Regions from separate parts of the Rhizobium sp. WYJ-E13 genome, predicted to be linked through region 2. Evidence: riboswitches for the same ligand, from Rfam matches in the RefSeq annotation. Region 2 holds a riboswitch; the other holds the start of a gene.
The links. Region 2 has a riboswitch for thiamine pyrophosphate ahead of KQ933_RS18160 (Ykof family thiamine-binding protein). Riboswitches for the same ligand answer to the same signal wherever they lie in the genome.
Positions count from the first base shown of each region.

Region 1: linked by a shared signal. The riboswitch ahead of thiM (hydroxyethylthiazole kinase) and the one ahead of KQ933_RS18160 (Ykof family thiamine-binding protein) in region 2 are both predicted to bind thiamine pyrophosphate.

Region 1 is NZ_CP076854.1:563,024-567,971, reverse strand. It holds gene KQ933_RS24195 (endonuclease/exonuclease/phosphatase family protein) at 1-901, shown strand, start outside; gene KQ933_RS24190 (aldehyde dehydrogenase (NADP(+))) at 1,161-2,684, shown strand; TPP riboswitch at 2,846-2,944, shown strand; gene thiM (hydroxyethylthiazole kinase) at 2,997-3,797, shown strand; gene thiE (thiamine phosphate synthase) at 3,794-4,429, shown strand; gene thiD (bifunctional hydroxymethylpyrimidine kinase/phosphomethylpyrimidine kinase) at 4,426-4,948, shown strand, end outside.
Region 2 is NZ_CP076853.1:3,647,523-3,652,470, forward strand. It holds gene KQ933_RS18145 (SDR family NAD(P)-dependent oxidoreductase) at 1-682, opposite strand, end outside; gene soxR (redox-sensitive transcriptional activator SoxR) at 774-1,238, opposite strand; gene KQ933_RS18155 (NADPH-dependent FMN reductase) at 1,320-1,895, shown strand; TPP riboswitch at 2,086-2,199, shown strand; gene KQ933_RS18160 (Ykof family thiamine-binding protein) at 2,190-2,798, shown strand; gene KQ933_RS18165 (ABC transporter permease) at 2,813-3,604, shown strand; gene KQ933_RS18170 (ABC transporter ATP-binding protein) at 3,601-4,356, shown strand; gene KQ933_RS18175 (ABC transporter substrate-binding protein) at 4,364-4,948, shown strand, end outside.

The sequences.
Region 1 (4,948 bases), on a different replicon from region 2:
CGCAGCAATCCTGCCGGCGCTTGCGACCATCGAAGTAGCGAAGATCTCCGGCGGCAGCGATATTGGCAACAGCTTCGTCGTCGCGGCGTGGAATGCCGAGCGGCTGAAGTATCATGCCCCCTCCATTGAACTCGTGCGCCAGAGCGGCGCCGATATCCTGCTTCTGAGCGAGGCCGATCTTGGCATGGCGCGTGCCGGCGACCGTCATACGGTTGCCGATCTCGCTCGTGATCTCGGCATGTCCTATGTTTTCGGCGTGGAATTCGTGGAACTCGGTCTTGGAAACTCCCGCGAGCGCAAACGGCATGAGGGGGAGACGAATTCAGTCGGCTTCCATGGCAATGCACTGCTTTCCCGCCTGCCACTGCAGGACGCGGCACTCATCCGTCTCGATGACGGCGGCACATGGTGGACGGATGCGAAAGACGGCCAGGGCCGCATCGGCGGACGTATGGCAATTGCCGCGAAGGTCGAAACCGCATTCGGACCGATCCTTGCCGTCAGCGTCCATCTGGAAAGCAAGACCGATGTCGAGGATCGCGCCAGGCAGACGAGGCGGCTGATCGAGGCCGTCGAAAGGCTCGCCGGCGACCTGCCCGTCGTGATCGGCGGCGATTTCAATACCAATATGCTGCCCAGTGGCTCACGCGAGCCGCGAGCACATGAGCCTCTTTTCGGCCTGGTTGCTGAAGCCGGCTACCATTGGGAAACGGGCAATGATTTCGTGCATACGCGCCGCGCCGGCCCGGACGGCGTGCCACAGCCGCCCTTCGCCCGGCTCGACTGGCTGTTCACGCGCGGCCTTGTGGTGAGCGATGCCGTGACCGTTCTGGCCGTCGATGCCGATGGCGTGGCGATCTCGGACCACGAATTGATCAAGGCGCGGTTTTCCGCACCCTGATCAGACGCTTGCGAAGCGTCTCGAGCCAGCGCTTCGTCCCTTCGGGCCAGCAGCTCTTTGGTCCACTTCTACGTCCTCGCCGCCACGAGCCCTTTGAGCGGCAGGACTTGGCTGATGAGACGACAATGGTAGCAGCCACCCGGGCAACAAGGTCGGTGTCGAGGCTATCCATTTTCCCGGACCATTGGGTAAAGATGTCGTGAAAATGAGAAAGCGAACGCCTATATAGATGCCGAATCTTTTTGAAAGGAACCCCATTATGACTATCAATGGAAGCCTGCTCGTTGCGGGATCGGAAAAGCGCGGCACGCGCGGCGAGCTTTATGGCGTCGAGGCAGCCACCGGCGCGGCTCTGCCCGTCTCTTTCGGTGGCGCCTCAGCAGAAGACGTCGAAGAGGCGACCAAGCTTGCATGGGAGGCCTTCGCCTCCTACCGGGAAACCGACCTGGAAACGCGGGCAGCCTTTCTTGAGACGATTGCCAGCGAAATCGAAGCGATCGGCGATGAGCTGGTCGTCCGTGCAATGGCAGAAACCGGACTTCCGCGCGGACGGATCGAGGGCGAGCGCGGCCGCACGATCGGACAGCTTCGGCTGTTTGCAAAGGAGGTTCGTGAAGGCCGGTTCCAGGAGCTTCGCTTCGATGGCGCGGATCCGTCCCGCAAGCCTGTTCCGAAGCCCGATCTGCGCCTGCGCAACGTTCCCCTCGGCCCCGTGGCGGTTTTCGGCGCATCGAACTTTCCCCTCGCCTTCTCCGTCGCCGGCGGTGACACGGCATCTGCGCTCGCAGCTGGATGCCCTGTTGTCGTCAAGGCGCATTCTGCCCATCCGGGCACGTCGGAACTGGTAGGCCGGGCCGTACAACGTGCCGTCGCCAGGGCCGGCCTGCATGTCGGCACCTTCGCGCTCCTCTTCGATACCGGCTTCGAGGTCGGACAGAAGCTCGTCGCCGATGCAAGAATTCGGGCAGTCGGTTTCACAGGTTCGCGCCGCGGCGGCACAGCGCTGATGAAGATCGCTTCCGAGCGCAAGCAGCCGATCCCGGTCTATGCCGAAATGAGCAGCATCAATCCCGTTATCTTCTTCCCCAACGCCCTGAAAAGCCGCGCGGCAGAGATTGCAACGGCTTTTGTAGGCTCGCTGGTCCTGGGTGCCGGACAATTCTGCACCAATCCCGGCCTCATTCTCGCCGTCGATAGCGAAGGTCTCGATACTTTCATTGCCAAGACGCGGGAGCTCCTGCCTGATGTCGACGCGCAGACAATGCTGACGGGCTCTATCGCCAAGGCATTCTGTGATGGCGTCGCCCGGCTGGAAAAGCATCCGGAAGTCCGCCTCGTCGCCAATGGCAAGCCGGGCAGTGAATTCGAAGGCACGGCCGCTCTCTTCGAGACGACGGCTGCGGCATTCCTCGCGCATCACGAGCTTCAGGACGAGGTCTTCGGCGCGGCCGGCCTTATCGTGCGCTGCCGCGATCTCGCAGAACTCGAGCGCGTCCTCGACGGCCTCGAAGGCCAGTTGACCGTCGCCCTCCACATCGCCAGCGAAGACGGGCCGGAAGCAAGGCGCCTCGTGCCCAAGCTGGAAATGCTTGCCGGACGACTGCTCGTGAATGGCTTCGGAACCGGTGTCGAGGTATCGCCCGCCATGGTGCATGGCGGCCCCTACCCGGCAACCGCCGACGGCAGATCGACCTCCGTCGGGACGCTCGCTATCTACAGGTTCTTGCGTCCGGTTTCCTATCAGGACTTTACGACTAACCTGCTTCCGGCCCCGCTGCGCTGATTGGATCGGGCTTGCCAAGCTCAAAACGCGGGGGCTTTTAGGAGACCATGCGAGAGGTTGGCAAGCTCCAAACCAACGCTGTGGCGCCAGGAGTGTGTCTCTTTCGTAAAACCGTCATTTTGCCAGTGACAGCGGCACCATTCTCTGCAAGAGAGAGTGCCGTTGAGAGACAGGGGCGCCCGTTTGCAAGAATGGGCTGAGAAGCACCCTTCGAACCTGAACCGGATAATGCCGGCGGAGGGAGTCGCTCGGGTGGCAGTCTGCTCTCTTGCATGATCGTACCCGTGCCTGCCCCGCCTGAAAAGGGGTACTATGGAGAACAAGACACCCGGAGCACTGTTGACGGCCATGCGCGCCAAGCCGCCGCTCGTGCAGTGCATCACCAATTATGTCGCCATGAACATCGCCGCCAATGTGGTGCTTGCGGCCGGGGCGTCGCCTGCCATGGTTCATGCAGCCGAGGAGGCCGGAGAATTTGCTGCGATCGGTGGCGCTTTGACCGTCAATATCGGCACGCTCTCCACTCAATGGATCGACGGCATGCATGCAGCAGCACGTGCTGCGAATGCAGGCGGCAAGCCGTGGGTTCTCGATCCGGTCGCCCATTACGCGACTTCCTTCCGCCGCAAGGCGGTTGCCGATCTGCTGGCGCTTCGCCCGACGATCATCCGCGGCAATGCCTCGGAAATCATCGCGCTTGCCGGCGGCGAAAGCCGCGGCCAGGGCGTCGACAGCCGTGACCCGGTGGAGCAGGCCGAGGCTTCTGCCCGGTTGCTCGCTGAACGGCATGGCGCAGTCGTCGCTGTCACCGGGGTCGTTGATTTCGTGACTGATGGCGCACAAGCGCTGCGCATCGAAGGCGGCTCGCCGCTGATGCCACAAGTCACCGCTCTCGGCTGCTCGCTGACCTGCCTCACAGGCGCTTTTGCCGCAACCATTGTCGATGATCCCTTTGCAGGCGCAGTTGCGGCGCTCGCCACCTTCGCGGTTGCCGGCGAAGAGGCGGCGAAAGACGCTGCCGGCCCGGGCTCCTTCTCCTGGCGCTTCCTCGATGCGCTCGCCGCGCTTGATGGCTCGACACTGGATGCAAAAGTCAGGATCAATGCCGCATGAAAGACTTTGACCTTTCCCTCTATCTGGTCCTGGATCCTGATCTTTGCGCCGGTATCGGCATGGTCGAGACGACACGGCTCGCCGTTGCGGGTGGCGCGACCATGGTGCAGCTTCGCGACAAACATGGCGGAACGGCAAGAATGGTGGAGACTGGCCTTGCCCTGAAAGAGGTCCTGAAGGGTACAGGCGCGCTGCTGATCGTCAATGACGATGTGGAGGCGGCCGTTGCAATCGGCGCCGACGGGCTGCATATCGGCCAGGACGATACGGGGCCAGCCGCCGCACGTTCGATGATCGGACCGGACATGATCCTCGGCCTGTCGGTGGAGACCGAAGCTCTGGCAACGGCAATCGACCCTGGTATCGTCGATTATGCCGGTATCGGACCAGTCTTTGCCACCCCAACCAAGACGGACCACAAGCAGCCGATCGGCTTTGACGGGCTGGCGAGACTGGTAAAGGCTGCACCCGTTCCAACAGTTGCGATCGGCGGCCTGAAGAGCGAGCATGTCGCTTCCGTCTTTGCAGCAGGCGCCGAGGGGCTCGCTGTCGTCTCGGCGATCTGCGGTACGCTTGATCCGAAGGCTGCGACGCTTCGCATTGCCGATGAAATCAGAAAGGTCAGCCGATGATCCGCAACGTTTTGTCCATTGCCGGCTCCGACCCATCCGGCGGCGCTGGCATCCAGGCCGATCTCAAGGCTTTGTCGGCCCGTGGCGTTTATGGCATGGCGGCGCTGACGGCGTTGACGGCGCAGAACACGCTGGGTGTGACCGGCGTGCATCTCGTGCCGCCGCATTTCGTCGCCCAGCAGATCAAGGCCGTCTTTGCCGATGTTCGCGTCGATGCCGTCAAGATCGGCATGATCGCCAATGCCGGCATCGCCGAAGCGGTTGCCGAGGCGCTGGCGCCCCATCGCGGCATTCCCATCGTCATCGACCCCGTCATGATCGCCAAGGGAGGAGCGGCTCTCCTCGACCCGCAGGCCGTTGATGCGCTCACACGGCATCTGCTGCCGCTCGCTACGCTCCTCACCCCTAATCTGCCGGAAGCCGCCGCGCTGCTGCACGAAGAGTGTGCCCAAAACCGTAAGCAGATGGCCTCGCAGGCCGAGCGCCTCCGGGCACTTGGTCCCGCTGCCGTGCTGGTCA
Region 2 (4,948 bases):
GCGCGCAATCCTCCGCTGTTCCAAGCCGCTGCAGCGGGATAGACTTACGAGTCTGCTCCAGTTTTTCGCGAGATGAATAGCGTGCATGGAAATCGGTATCGATCGTTCCGGGCGAGACGCAATTGACCCTTATACCGTCAGGCGCGAGCTCCCGGGCAAGCGCCTTCGAATAGGTCGCAACGAAAGCCTTCGATGCGGAGTAGATCGCCGAACCAGGGCTTCCGCCGGTCAGCGCCGAAATCGAAACCGTGTTGACGATGGCAGCACCTTGCGCCGCCCGCAGCGCCGGAAGCAGAGCGCGCGTCAACTCCACCACCGACGTCTGGTTGAGGCGCACGATGGTCTCGTACTCGGCATCGGTGAGCTCTCCGGCCAGAAAGCGGCCATGCATGGTACCGGCATTGTTGACCAGCACATGCAGCGCATCGAAGAATTCAAGCGCCTCCTCCGCAAACTTTGCCGCCCCGCGCGGATGCAGGAAATCTGCCGGCAGCAGCAGCGCCCGCCGCTCCGATTCGGCTGTCAGCAGAAAATCCGGCAGTTCGCGCTCCCCATCACGCCCGATATGAACGAGTACGCGCGCCCCGCAATCCAGAAACTGTCGGGCAATTTCCAGGCCGATACCGCGGCCGCCCCCCGTGACGACGACATTGCGGTTCTCGAACAGTTTGGGATGAAACACGAAGCTCTCCTCCTTGCGAGCGGCCGGTCCCGCTGCTTGCACTACCAGGGCCTAACATATGCGGCCATCAGCCAAAAGAAAGCCCGAAGGTCTAAGCACCCGGGTCCAGAAGCCGCGCACCGGCGCCTTGCCTGCCGAGAACGTCGAAGGGATTGCGCAATGGACAGGCGTCGATGGAGAGGCAGCCACAGCCAATACAGCTCGTCAGATGGTCGCGCAGCAGGCTCAGCCGCTTGATGCGGGCATCGAGATCATCTTTCCAGAGCGCCGACAGCCTCTGCCAATCCTCGACTGTCGGCGTACGGCTCTGCGGCAGGGTTTCGAACGCAGTCTGGATTTCGGCAAGCGGGATGCCGACGCGTTGCGCCACCTTGATGATGCCGAGACGCCGTAGTACGTCGCGGCCGTAGCGGCGCTGGTTGCCGCGGGTGCGGATGCTGGAGATCAGCCCCTTCGTCTCATAGAAATGAAGGGCAGAAACAGCAAGCCCGCTTCGCTCTGCCACCTCGCCCACCGTCAGGAGCTTGCTCAACGAGAATGTCGAATTCTGCTGCATGGCCTATTGACCTCAATGTTAGTTGAGGTTTTATAGACTGCGCTCCCGAGGCCGTAAAGGCGATACGAGAAGGAGCAATGCATGCAGAAACCCATGAGGCTTGCCGTCATCTATGGCAGCACGCGTGAGGGCCGCATCTGCGACAGGGTGGTGAAATGGCTCGAAAGAGAGCTGGCCCGCTTTCCGCAATTCAAGATCGACATCATCGATCCGCTGGCATTTTCGTTGCCGCGAGAGCATGCGCCGCATCATCCGGAGGCAAGACGGCTCACGGACAGGCTTCACCAGGCCGATGGCTTCATCCTCGTCACCCCGGAATATAACCACAGTTTCACCGCCTCACTGAAGTTCCTCATCGATCTCTTCATCGAGCCCTGGCACGGCAAGCCGATTGCCTTTGTCTGCTATGGCGGTGTCTCCGCCGGATTACGGGCAGTTGAACAGCTCCGCCTCGTCTTCGCCGAACTCCATGCCGTCACGATCTGCGACGCCGTGAGCTTCAACTCCCCCTGGCGTCGTTTCGACAATGAAGGCTGGCTGCAGGATCCGCAGGATGCGTTGCGCCGGCTCTCGCGAATGATGGCCCAGTTGCAATGGTGGACTGAAGCGCTGATCACCGCCCGCAGCGACACTCCTTATGCCGGTGTAGCCGCCTGAGACAACGACATCCGGTTCCGTTTCTGGCAGGTACGGAAGCGGCTGGACACCCGGACAGGGCCTCCGTCCGGGTGTTTCCTTCCCCGACACCTAACAGGTGCTCCCAAACGGTCATCGCCCTCATACCGACCGTGTAGCCGGGTAGGAATTTTGCGGTTGCAGTATCGCAAACCCGGTGTTAGTTTCCGCCACAATTTCACGGGGGAGCTCCGAACTGCCGGGGCTGAGATGTGAGGCGCATGCCTCCGGACCCTTCAAAGCTGATCTGGGTAATGCCAGCGGAGCGAGGTCCAAATGTTTTCCGGCGCGCAAGTGTCCCTGTATCCGATGTCCGGCAATTTCGTCGGCATCATCCTTGACGCTATCAAGGCTCTCGAGCCCTATCGCGATCGTCTTCGCATCGAAACCGACGATATTTCTACCCTGATGGTCGGCCCGCCCGACGTGCTGTTTGCCGCCATGCGCGACCTCTTCGTCTCGGCTGCCGCAAGCGGCGAGCATTGCGTATTGTCCGCCGCCATCTCGCGTGGCTGCCCCGGCGAACCGGATGATGCGATCTGCGGCGCCGGCTTGTCTTCCAGCCGGTCCGAGCCGCTTGCCGAGCGCGTCGAGGCCGCGATCACGGCAGTCAGGGATACGAAACAGACCGGCCGGGCAACGGCAGCCCAGTTTTCTCTCTATGTTATGGGAACGGGCACGCATATGGACGAGATCTATGGCTGCATCGATTTCCTGAAGCGTTCGGGCACATTCGACCGCTCCAAGAATTTCTGCACCAAGCTGCGCGGCGATGCCGGCGCGATCTTCGCGACCATTCACGAAGCCTTCTATCGCTTCGGCGATCCAGAAGGCCATGTGACGCTGGATATCACGGTCTCCGCGAACAGCCCGAGCAAAGCCTGAGACGCTTGACGGCGATGACCTTATCGAAATCGGATTCCACATTTGCGACACTGAGGCGGGCCTTGCCTGCCATTCTTGCCGTGTTTGCTTTCCTGGCTGTCTGGGAGCTCTATGTCGATCTCTCCGGCATCAAACCCTCCATCCTGCCCTCGCCTTCGCGCATCCTCACACAAAGCTGGGTGAACAGGCAGGCGCTGCTTGACAATACCTGGCCGACGCTCAGTGCAACGCTCGGCGGTTTTGCCCTGTCGCTGGTCTTTGCCTTCGTCTCGTCGGTGCTGATGGATTTCGTGCCCTTCATGCGTCGCGCGCTGCTGCCGCTCTTCATCGTCAGCCAGACGCTGCCGCTGGTCGCGATTGCGCCCCTGGTCGTGCTCTGGTTCGGTTTCGGGCTGCTGCCGAAACTTCTGCTCGTCGCGCTCGTCACCTTCTTCCCATTGCTGGTCGCCCTGCTGCAGGGCTATGAATCGACGGACGGAGATATTGCCGAGCTTCTGAGTTCCATGAAGGCGAGCCGCTGGCGCATCTTCTGCCTGGCGCGACTTCCCTCCGCCATGCCCTTCTTCTTTGCGGGTCTGCGCATATCGATCACCTATGCCGTGGTCGGCGCGATCTTTGCCGAATATGCAGGCGCCTCCCGTGGCCTGGGGATTTACATCCTCAACGCCAAGAACAATTTCCGGCCGGATCTTGTGCTCGCCGCCGTCGTTCTCAGTGCCCTTCTGACGCTGTGCCTTTTCGGCCTTACGCTGGCGATCCAGCGTCTCGCCATGCCCTGGCAATCCGCCGCAGAGAAACGCCGATGAGCGGGATGCTGGAGCTTAAGAACATCTCGAAGTCCTTTGATGGCATGGAGGTGCTGAAGGACATCTCTCTCCATATCGCCAGAGGTGAATTCGTTTCGATCGTCGGCCCCTCTGGCTCCGGCAAGTCGACGATCCTCAGGCTGCTGACACAGGCACTGCTGGCCGATAAAGGCGACATTCTCTTCGACGGCACTCCGCTCTCACAGGCTGCGCATGCCTTCGCTTTCATGCCCCAGCGCGATGCGTTGATGCCGTGGCGAAGCGTGATCGACAATGCGATCCTCGGCCTCGAAGTGCATGGCATGCGTCGCAGGCAAGCGCGCGCCGTCGCTGCCCCTCTCTTCGAACGCTTCGGCCTTGCCGGCTTCGAAAACCACTATCCCGCGGCCCTTTCGGGCGGCATGCGCCAGCGTGCGGCGCTGCTGCGCACTGTGATCCAGCGGCAGGATGTGCTGCTGCTCGACGAGCCTTTCGGAGCGCTCGACGCACTGACCCGCACACAGATGCAGGAATGGCTGCAAGGCATGTGGACCGATCATCGCTGGACGGCGCTGCTGATTACACATGATGTGCGCGAGGCGGTCTTTTTGTCCGACCGCATCTATGTGCTTTCCGCCCGCCCGGCAGCTGTGGTCAGGGAATTCGAGGTGCCGCTGGCAAGACCGCGCACGCTTGCCGATCTCGGCTCCCCGGCCGCACAGACGATCGAAACAGAAATCCTTCAAACACTGCTGCATCCGCAAAGAACCTGAGGAGGTCCTGATGCTTCTCACCCGCCGACAAACCCTTTTTGCCGCCATGGCTGCAGGCCTCGTCGGCCGCACGGCCTTCGCCCAGTCCGCTGCCGCAAAGGTCCGCATCGCGCTCGACTGGACGCCGAACACCAATCATATCGGCATCTATGTCGCCAGGGCGAAGGGCTTCTATGAAGCAGCCGGCCTCGATGTCGAAATCCTGCCCTATGCCGATACCAGCGCCGGCACGCTGGTCGCGAACGGCGTTGCCGATTTCGGCATCTGCGGGGAAATCGAAACCTTCACCCAGCGCGCCGCCGGCGCGGATGTGAAGCTCGTCTACGCCGTGGTGCAGACGGAAACCGGCAGGCTGATCTTCAAGGGCGGCCGTGACGACATCAAGAGCCCGAAAGACCTTGATGGTAAGACCTATGGTGGCTTCGGCGGCGCATGGGAGGAGGCGCTCGTCTCCGCGATGATCCGCAACGACGGCGGCAAGGGCACCTTCCAGAATGTCACGCTCGGCACTTCAGCCTATGAGGCGCTCGACAACGGCGCCATCGACTTCACCCTGGAAATCTACACCTGGGAGGGCATTGCCGCCCAGCTC